2 regions of the Kribbella sp. NPDC005582 genome follow, and region 2 is predicted to be linked to the other one. Evidence: riboswitches for the same ligand, from Rfam matches in the RefSeq annotation. Region 2 holds a riboswitch; the other holds the start of a gene.

Region 1 (5,157 bases), on a different contig from region 2:
GACAATGACGGTGATCTGCTCCCGCGGGATCACCACCGAGAGCTCGTGCACCACGGCGCGGCCGTCGTACGCGAGAGTCAGTTGGTTGGTACGGAGTTCGGTCATGTCAGCCTCCCCGGCCGATGCGGTTGGCGCGAGCCATCAAGAACAGCAGGTACGGCGCACCCAGGAACGCGGTCACGATGCCGACCGGCAGCTGGGTCGGTGCGAAGATCAGCCGCGCGATCAGATCAGAAGCCACCACCAGCAACGCCCCAAGAGCACCAGCAGCGAACAACCCGGCCACCCGCTCGGCCACCAGCCGACGCGCGAGCTGCGGCGCGACCAGTGCAACAAAGGCGATCGGCCCAGCAGCCGCCGTCGCCAACGCAGCAAGGGCAACCCCAACCGCGATCAGCAACGCGCGGGAGAGCTCAACCCGACCAGCCAGCGTCCGCGCCAGATCGTCTCCAAGCTCCAGCAAGCGCAACTGTCGCCCGCCCGCGAGCGCCGCCGGCAGCAAGACCACCAACGCCGCCCCGATCAGTACGACGTGCGACCAACTCCGCCCGGCGAGACTCCCGGCCAGCCACTGCGCCGCACTCTTCGCGGTGTAGATATCAGCCAACGTCAACAGGTACGCCGTGATCGACCCAATGATCGCCGTCACGCCAATGCCCACCAGGACAAGCCGATACCCCGAAACTCCATCCCGATACGCCAACACATATACAGCAGTTGCTGCCAGCAGCGACCCCAGCAACGCACCGCCCGGAATCCACCCACTCCCCAGCACAGTGATCATCAGTACGGCGGCCAGCGCCGCACCGGCGTTGACCCCGATCAGGTCCGGGCTCACCAGCGGATTTCGGGCCAGCCGCTGAAAGATCGCCCCCGACACCCCGAACGCCGTACCGACGCCGATCCCGACCAGCACTCGTGGCAGCCGGCCGTTCACCACGATGTCGTTGAGGATCAACGTGCCGTGCCCGCTCAAAGCCTCGATGACCGACGACAACGGGATCCGGTAGTCGCCAAGCGTCAACGAGAGCGCTCCGACAGCCAGCGTCAGCCCCCACGCAAGAGTCGAGCCGATCACACCAGCAACATCGACGCGAGTAGAGAACGGCCCGAGACGCACAGTCCTCACAGCGCCGCCAACCGACGCCGCCGTACCAGCGCGATGAAGACCGGAGCGCCAATGACCGCCGTGATGATCCCGACCTGCAGCTCATCCGGCCGCGCCACCAATCGCCCGACCACATCAGCAAGCAACAGTACGGCGGGCGCCAGCACCATCGACCACGGCAGAATCCACCGATAGTCGGCACCGACGAGCGTCCGCGCCACATGCGGTACGGCGAGCCCGAGGAACCCGATCGGCCCCGCGATCGCGGTCGCCGTACCGGCCAGCACAACGACAGCCAGCCCGGCCACCACGCGCACCACCATCACCCGGGTACCCAGCGAACGAGCCAACTCGTCACCCAGCGCCAGCTGATTGAGCGACCGCCCCAGCACCACCGCCAGAACGATGCCCACGGCAATGAATGGTCCGGCCTGACCGATCACCGAACCGGTCGCCATCGTGAGCGACCCGACCACCCAGAACCGGAACTCGTTCAGCGTCGACAGATCGAGCAACGTGATCGCCGATGTGACCGACCCCAGCAACGCCGAAATCGCCGCCCCAGCCAGCGCCAGCTTCACCGGTGTCGCGCCACCGCGCCCGATCGCGCCGACCAGGTAGACGACCACTGTCGCCACTAGCGCGCCACCCATCGCAAACCACACATACCCCGTCAGGCTGTGCACGCCCAGCACCCCGATGGCCGCAACCACTGCCAGCGCAGCACCAGCGTTCACACCGAGAATCCCCGGATCGGCCAGCGGATTGCGGGTCACGCCCTGCATCAACGCACCCGCCAACCCGAGCGCCGCGCCGGCCAGCAACCCAGCGCCCGTCCGCGGCATCCGGAGATACCGGATCACCCGATCGTTGTCGCTCCCGCGGAAATCCGCCAAGGCCAGATACACGTCATGCGCACCGAAGTGCTGGTTCCCGACACTCAACGACAGCAGCACCGAGACCGCGAGTACGGCGATGCAGAGCAGCAGGCCGACCGCACGCCACCTCACTGGAACAGGTCGGCGTGAATCGTCTTGGCGATGTCCTCGGTCGCATAGGCACCGCGCACCCCGGCGGAGTGATTCGCGAACAGCCACGGCACGACGTGCTTGGTGCGGACCGCCTTGAGATTCGCCAACGCCGGGTTCGCCAGGATCTTCGCGACCTCCGGCTGCGAAGAGGCCGGCGTCAACGCGGCATCGCAGCACCCGCTGATCAGGATGTAGTCCGGGTTGCGTTTGATCAGCTCCTCGACGCCGATCTTCACGTTCCGCTTGGCCGTCAGATCGGCGAAGACGTTCATTCCGCCGGCCTGCTTGATCAGCACCGTCCCGAAGTCCGGCCCACCGGAGACGGTCAATCCGCCGCCTTCCAGTCCAGGCCTCAGGATCGCGACCGTCGGCTTCGGTGCGTTCTTCACCTTCGCCGACACCGCGGCGATCCGCTTCTCCTGGTCCGCGATCACGTCCTCGGCGCGGGCCTCGACCCCGAACAGCTTGCCGAGTCCGCGCAGATCGGCGTACACGTTGTCCATCGTGACGCTCGCCGGGTCGATCGCTTCGTCACCCTTGCCGTCCGCGGTCGGGCAGAGCGGGCTGAAGATCCAGGTCTGGACACCGAGCTCGGCCAGGCTCTTGCGGCTCCCGAAGCTCTCGTCGCTGCCACCGCCGGCGCTGAATACGTCGTTGAAGCCGGACAGCACGAAGTCCGGGTTCGCCGCCAGCAGCTCCTCGCGGCTGGGCAGGTTCTTGTAGTACTTCGCCTTGGCCTGAGCACTCGCGTACTCCGGCAGCACCTCGGCATCCAGGTACGCCGTACCGACCAGGCGATCGGAGATCCCGAGCGCATGTGCCATCTCGATCGCCGGCTGGTACGCCGCGAAGACGCGCTTCGGCGGACCGCTCACGGTGACGTCGATCCCGCAGTTCCACACGGTGGTCGTCGATCCGGGCGGATTGACGGCGGTGGCGGTGCCGCAGCCGGCGAGCAGGCTCAGCAACACGACAAGGACAAGGGACTTACGCAGCACGGGACCGCTCCTCCAACACCTCGTGGACGGATCACATGCCGTGGCCGGTCTCCTGGCTTACGGGTACAGCGTCCACCGGCCTGGTCTTCCCAGCACCCTGCTCTTTGCAGTGCATAGCCAGTGACTTCCGCGTTGGACACGGCTGGCGGACATCCCGATCACAGTGGCGAGGGCCGCGCCGGCATCACACCGGCTTCCCGAGCACCACGGCGCCGCCACAGTAACATCGGCGACTCAGTCGCAGGTTCAGCGGTACTGCGAGAGCATCGCGAGCGCGAACTGCGTCATCGTGTCCGGGTTGATCGCCCGCGCCGGCAACGGCACCAGGTCGACCAGCTTGTCGTCGCCGATCCGGATCGTGGTCCGGCCGGTCGCCGTGTCCACATATCCCTCGTCACCGAGCGGGATCGCCTGTGCGGTCGGCGTCTTCCGCATCGCCGTCATCAGCGCGATCGCCTTCGGAGTACGGCGTACCGAGGTGGAGAGCACGCTGTCCGCGGAGATCCAGCCGCAGACCAGGTCGCCGAGCTCGGTCTGACCATCCCGGCGGATCGACGCGGGCGCCCCCATCACCTTCGCGGCGGCCGACGAACCGCGCTCACACTCCGGCCGCGCGATCAACGGCTCCGCCTCAGGCAGACCCGCCGCCTGTCGAGCCACTTCCTGCGCCAGTACGACGTACTTGGCGAGTGTGGCCTTGGGTCCGGCGACCTTGAAGAGCCGATCCTTCAGCAGGAACACGACGAACGTGTCAGCCCCGAAGCCACCATCACCAACCACCGCCATTTGAGACTTCTGGGCCTTCTGCGCGGCGGCCAGCGTCGCCTTGGTGGCTGCCTGCACCGACACTCCGACCCGCAGCACCGGCCCATTCGGACTCGCGCTCAGCCCCAGCTGACACACGTCGTACGTCGCCGGTACGCCGAAGTCCGCCGGCGGCGTCTTCGGCTGAATCTGCACGATCGGAGCACCCAGCGTCGTCTGCACCAGCTGCTGATCCATCCGCACGCACAACGTGTCGGCGACCTTCGAGGTCGGCGGCGTGCTGGGTGTTTCCGACGGAGACGGCGTCTCCGTGGGCGTCGTACTGATCGAGACCAGCGGCGGCACGCTCGGCGCGGTCTCCTGCCCAGGACCGCCGCACCCAGATGCGAGCACTGCAACGAGAGCGAACGGCACTACCGGACGAATACGCATAGTGCGCCAAAGCCTACGCCGCGTCCGCCTCCCCCGAGTGCGGGGTCCGTGTCGCCGGAAACCCCTTACCAGCACCCCACTCCTCACATTCGCCCCCAACTCCCCCCGCTCGCACGGTGACTTCAGTCGCGCCGCACGGTGACATCAGTCGCGCCGCACGCCGGCTTCAGTCGCGCCGCACGGTGGCTTCAGTCGCGCGGCACGGTGGCTTCAGTCGCGCGGCACGGTGGCTTCAGTCGCGCGGCACGGTGGCTTCAGTCGCGCGGCACGGTGGCTTCAGTCACCAAACACCGGGAAACCCACCGAATGCGAGGAGATGGTCGCCGGAAAACCCTTACCAGCAACTCACTTCTCACACTCGCCCGCCAACTCCCCGCATTCGCAGGGTGGCTTCGGTGGCGGGGCAGGGTGGCTTCGGTGGCGGGGCAGGGTGGCTTCGGTGGCGGGGTGGGGCGGGGCGGGGGGTTAGGGTTCGTCGGCCTCGGCTGCGGCCCGGAGATCGCGTTCGCGGACGGCGTGCTCGTCGGTGCGGGCGTCGTACCGCCAGAAGTCGCGCAGGGCGGCGCCGGTGGCGGCGACGCCGGCCACGCAGAGGATGCCGCCGCTGACGATCGACGTCCGGACGCTGGTCAGGTCGGCGACCAGACCGGACCGGGCCTGACCACCGAGCGGGCCGAGCATGTAGGAAAGCATCTCGATTCCGGCCAGCCGGCCGCGCATTTCGTCGGGGATCGTCTGGTTCCAGATCACTCCCCGGAACAGGCCGGAGACCATATCGGCAGCACCGGCGAACGCGAGGAAGACGAACGCGAACCAGATGTTC
Region 2 (5,157 bases):
GACGATGTTGTTCGCGACCAGGGACTCGGCGGTGGCGAAGAAGCCGAGGTTGCGCTTCAGCATCATCCGCTCGTCGTCAGTGAGGCCGTCTTTGCTTTTCCAGAGCGAGATGTCCGCCTGCATGGAGACCTCGGTCGGCATCCAGTGGTTGTTGCAGGCGGCCAAGTACTTGTCCCAGGCCCACTTGTACTTCAATGGAAGCAATTGGTTGACGTCGGCGCGGGCGTTGATCATCGCCTTGTCGGAGACGTTGATCCGGTCGGCGCCGATCGAGATGGTGCTCACTGGCAGGCCTCGCAGTCAGGGTCGTCGAGCGAGCAGATCGCTCCGGTCGGTTCGGGCAGTGGCATCGGCAGCGTCGCCGAGACGGCGTTCAGCCGGCCGTCGGTGCCTTGCAGTGTCGACTTCTCGACGTGTGTCTTCGACTGCGAACGCAGGTAGTACGTCGTCTTCAATCCATAGCGCCACGCGTTGCGGTAGAGCTCGTCGAGCGCCTTGCCCGACGGCGATGCCATGTAGAGGTTGAGCGACTGCGCCTGGTCGATCCACTTCTGCCGGCGCGAGGCGGCCTTGATCAGCCACAGCGGCTCGATCTCGAACGCCGTCGCGTACAGCTCCCGCAGGTCGGCAGGGACGCGCTCAATATTCGCCAAGATGCCGTCGTGGTACTTCAGATCCGAGACCATCACCTGGTCCCACAACCCGCGCGCCTTCAGGTCGGCGACCAGGTACGGGTTGGCGACCGTGAACTCACCGGACATGTTCGACTTCACGAACAGGTTGCTGTACGCCGGTTCGATCGACTGGCTCACCCCGCAGATGTTGGAGATCGTCGCGGTCGGCGCGATCGCCATCACGTTGGAGTTCCGCATGCCGTCGCGCAGCACCTTGGCCCGCAGCGCGTCCCAGTCGAGCGTCGTCGCGTCGTCCAGGATCACGTCGCCCTGCCGCGCCGACCGCAGCAGCTCCTGCGAGTCGATCGGCAACACACCCTGGCTCCACAGCGAACCGTCGTACGTCGAGTAGCGGCCGCGCTCGGCGGCGAGATCGCTGGACGCCTCGATCGCGTGGTAGCTGATCGCCTCCATCGAACTGTCGGCGAACGCGACCGCGGCCTCCGACGAGTAGGGGATGCGCAGCGAGAACAGCGCGTCGGCGAACCCCATCAGGCCAAGGCCGACCGGGCGGTGCCGCTGATTGGCGCGCTCTGATTCCGGCGTGGTGTAGAAGTTCACGTCGATGACGTTGTCGAGCATCCGGACCGCGGTCTTCACCGTGTCCCGGAGCAGGTCGGCGTCGAGGCCGATCTCGGTCAGGTGCGCGACCAGGTTGACCGAGCCGAGGTTGCAGACCGCGGTCTCGTCGACTGTCGTGTTCAGCGTGATCTCGGTGCAGAGGTTCGACGAGTGGACGACACCGCTGTGCTGCTGCGGCGAGCGCAGGTTGCACGCGTCCTTGAACGTGATCCACGGGTGCCCGGTCTCGAACAGCACCGTCAGCATCCGCCGCCACAACTCGACCGCCCGCATCCGCTTGAAGACGCGGATCTCACCCCGGTCCGCGGCCGCCTCGTACTTCTCGTACGCCGCCTCGAACGCCGGCCCGAACAGATCGTGCAGATCGGGAACCTCGTCCGGCGAGAACAACGTCCACTGACCGTCCGACTCGACCCGCTGCAGGAACAGATCCGGCACCCAGTTCGCCGTGTTCATATCGTGCGTCCGGCGCCGCTCGTCCCCGGTGTTCTTCCGCAGATCGAGGAACTCCTCGATATCCACGTGCCACGTCTCGAGATAAGCGCAGACCGCGCCTTTACGTTTCCCGCCTTGATTGACTGCTACGGCGGTGTCGTTGGCGATCTTCAGGAACGGTACGACGCCTTGCGACTCGCCGTTGGTGCCGCGGATCTTGGCGCCGATGCCGCGGACGGGGGTCCAGTCGTTGCCGAGGCCGCCGGAGTACTTGGCGAGTAGGGCGTTGTTGCGGATTCCGGTGAAGATGCCGGCCAGGTCGTCGTCCACGGTGGTGAGGAAGCAGGACGAGAGTTGGGGGCGCGTCGTACCGGAGTTGAACAGGGTTGGTGTCGAGGACATGAAGCGGAACGAGCTGAGCAGTTCGTAGAACTGGATCGCTCGGGCTTCGCGGTCGTCCTCGCGCAGCGCCATCCCCATCGCGACCCGCAGGAAGAACGCCTGCGGCAGCTCGAAGCGGGTCTTGTCGATGTGCAGGAGATAGCGGTCGTAGAGCGTCTGCAGGCCGAGGAAGGCGAAGTCGAGATCGCGCTCGGGGCGGATCGCCGCGGCGAGGCGGTCGAGGTCGAAGGTGGCCAGCTCGGGGTCGAGCAGGCCGGCCTCGATCCCGGTCGCGAGGTAGCGCGGGAAGTATTCGGCGTACGCCGTGGTCATGTCGGCCTGGCTGGCCTGCCGGGGCTCGCCGTGCACTCGGCCGAGCGCCTCGCGGCGGATCTGGTCGAGCAGCAGGCGAGAGGCGGCATAGCTGTACTGCGGCTCGGTCTCGACGTAGGACCGGGCAGCCATCACGAGGGCCAGCTCGACCTCGTGCTGGGCGATGCCGTCGTAGCACGAGCCGATCGTCTCGTTGAGGATCTGCTCGGGGTCGACCGAGTCCAGCCCGGCGGCAGCCTCGGCGACGATCACACGCAGCCGCTCGATGTCGAGCGGTACGCGGGTGCCGTCGGCCTGGCGGACCGACACGACTGGCTTGGTAGTGGCCAGCTCGGCCGCGTCGGCGGGCGTGCGGGCCTTGGAACGCTCTTCGCGGTACAGGACGTAGGCCCGGGCCACCTGGTGCTCATCGGCACGCATCAGCGCCAGCTCCACCTGGTCCTGGATGTCCTCGACCTGGACGCTGCGACGGGCGTCGCCGCGGCTCGTCAGCGCCTCGACGACCCGGCCGGTCAGGTCGGCCACCAGGTCGCGGACCCGGTGGGTGGCTCCGGCGTCGTTGCCCTCGACGGCCAGGAAGGCCTTCGTGACGGCGACCGAGATCTTGGTCGGGTCGAACACGGTATTGCTGCCGTCGCGGCGGACGACGGTCAGCTGGGCCGCTCGGCTTGCCTCGTCGGCAGCCGAGCGAGATGTTGAAGCGATGGTCACAGAAGCTCTTCTCTCCCTGCGCGTACGGAGGACCGCGACCACAGGAGGGCATGCATGACGGGACGGACAGCACCGGCCGGAAAGCTGTCGTCTCGCCCTGCGACCCACCCTCGAGGTCTCGGACCGCGTGCACCGGCGGTGCACACGCCGGCGACAGGTATCCGGACTCGCGGCCACGACTCCATGGCTCCGCTCACCGTTGCGGGGCAGCTCCGGACTCACACCGGATTCCCCTGACCGCCAGCAGGAAGACTCTAAGTCAGACCCCATATCTAGTGGTGCCGACACGCCGCGCATCCACATGTTGTGGTCTTCAGGCCGCGACGCCATACAGGTCCTGGAGCGTCATGATCTCCGAACCGTGATGGATCAGCTCCCGGTTGAGCCGCAGTACGACGTGCCCGAACGGTTCGCCGGCGTCCAGTTCGGTGGCCTGACTCAGCCCCACGGTCGTCACCTGCTCCTCCGGCAACGACGCGATCCCCTCCTGCCACGCCTCCACCCAGTGCGTCAGCCACGCCACCGCGTCCCGCGCGTTCCCGTGCAAGGTGATGTCGGTCCGGCTCTGCTGCCGTGGCCCGAACGTCCACTCCCACCGCTCGAAGAAGGTCTCGGTCAGGTGCGCGATCAGCCAGGCGATCGTCCGCGGCCCCCGATGATCAGGCTCGTCCGGCCACTGCGCCACCCACTCGCCGGATCCGAGTGGCCGGTAATGCCCCGAGTAGTGCCGCCGCACGACGGTGAGCGCCTCGCCCTGCGGCTGCCAGAAGTACTCCTCGTCCGTCAGTCGCGCCAACCGCCCGGACAGCACCATCCAACTGAACCCCAGCTGCCCCCGCACCATGGCCATCGCCGACGGCCGATGCAGGATCTCCCAGTCGAACGCCTCGGGCATGACCGCACCACTCCACTCGAAGATCTATTCGAACACCTGTTCGAAGTCTCCCTCTGGAGTGCGGTGAAGTCAAACGCCCTGGTCAGACGGTGATCTGCGACCCCACGATGACGACCTGTTCGCGGGGGAGGTGGAAGTACTCGGCGGCGTCGGCGGTGATGGCGGTGGTCGCGAGGAAGAGGTGTTTGCGCCAGCGGGGGAGGCCGGGGGTGTCTCCGAGCTTGAGTTCGATGGCGGAGAGGAAGTAGGAGGTGTCGTCGGGGTCGACGGTGAGTTCGGTGCTCTGGGCGGCGGCCTGGTTGAGGATCGCGGGGACGTCGGCGCTCTCGACGTAGCCGAGGCGGGCGGTGACGTGGATGATGCCGTCGTCGGTGTAGCCGAGGTCGTCGACGACGATGCGGTCCTCGTCCGGGGCGTGCGGCACGGTGATGGTCTCGATGGAGAGGATCACCACGTTCTTGTGCAGGACGTGGTTGTGCTCGACGTTGGCACGCATCGCCAGCGGCACGGTGGTGTTGCCGCGATTGAGGAAGACCGCCGTACCGTCGACGCGGGTCATCGGGCGCTCGTGCAGGGTGTCGATGAACTCGCGCAGCGGGCCTTCTTCGCGCTCGCGTTTGGCGGTAACGAGTTGGCGGCCCTGCTGCCAGGTGGTCAGGACCGTGAAGACGCTGACCGCGATCAGCAGCGGCAGCCAGGCGCCGTGGACGAACTTGGTCAGGTTCGCGCCGAGGAACAGCAGTTCGACCGAGAGGAAGAAGGCCGCGCCGATGATGACCATCCACAACGGCTTCTGCCAGTGGTTCCGCACGATGTAGAAGAACAGCAGCGAGTTGATGACGATCGTCCCGGTGACCGCCATCCCGAAGGCGAAGGCCAGGGCGGCCGAGGTCTCGAACGCGAACACCAGCGTCAGTACGGCGATCATCAGCGCCCAGTTCACCCAGGGGACGTAGATCTGCCCGGCCGTCTCGGTGGACGTGTACTGGATCCGCAGCCGCGGCAGGTAGCCGAGCCGGACGGCCTGGTGGGCGACCGAGAAGGCGCCGGTGATGACGGCCTGCGAGGCGATCACGGTCGCGGCCGTCGCCAGCAACACCATCGGGATCCGGCCCCACTCGGGCACGAGCAGGAAGAACGGGCTGG

The links. A riboswitch is a leader RNA that binds a small molecule or an ion and turns the genes downstream of it on or off. The one in region 2 is predicted to bind cobalamin.
Region 1: another riboswitch for cobalamin. It lies ahead of ABZS29_RS28280 (ABC transporter substrate-binding protein); the one in region 2 lies ahead of ABZS29_RS32685 (ribonucleoside-diphosphate reductase subunit alpha).

Annotation. Positions count from the first base shown of each region.
Region 1 covers NZ_JBEXCU010000005.1:393,163-398,319, reverse strand. Annotated here, with positions in the region: gene ABZS29_RS28295 (ABC transporter ATP-binding protein) at 1-105, opposite strand, end outside; gene ABZS29_RS28290 (iron chelate uptake ABC transporter family permease subunit) at 107-1,078, opposite strand; gene ABZS29_RS28285 (iron chelate uptake ABC transporter family permease subunit) at 1,126-2,118, opposite strand; gene ABZS29_RS28280 (ABC transporter substrate-binding protein) at 2,115-3,137, opposite strand; cobalamin riboswitch at 3,162-3,372, opposite strand; gene ABZS29_RS28275 (hypothetical protein) at 3,384-4,334, opposite strand; gene ABZS29_RS28270 (MFS transporter) at 4,800-5,157, opposite strand, start outside.
Region 2 covers NZ_JBEXCU010000007.1:179,959-185,115, reverse strand. Annotated here, with positions in the region: gene ABZS29_RS32690 (ribonucleotide-diphosphate reductase subunit beta) at 1-300, opposite strand, end outside; gene ABZS29_RS32685 (ribonucleoside-diphosphate reductase subunit alpha) at 282-3,116, opposite strand; cobalamin riboswitch at 3,251-3,373, opposite strand; gene ABZS29_RS32680 (DinB family protein) at 3,430-4,011, opposite strand; gene ABZS29_RS32675 (potassium transporter Kup) at 4,094-5,157, opposite strand, start outside.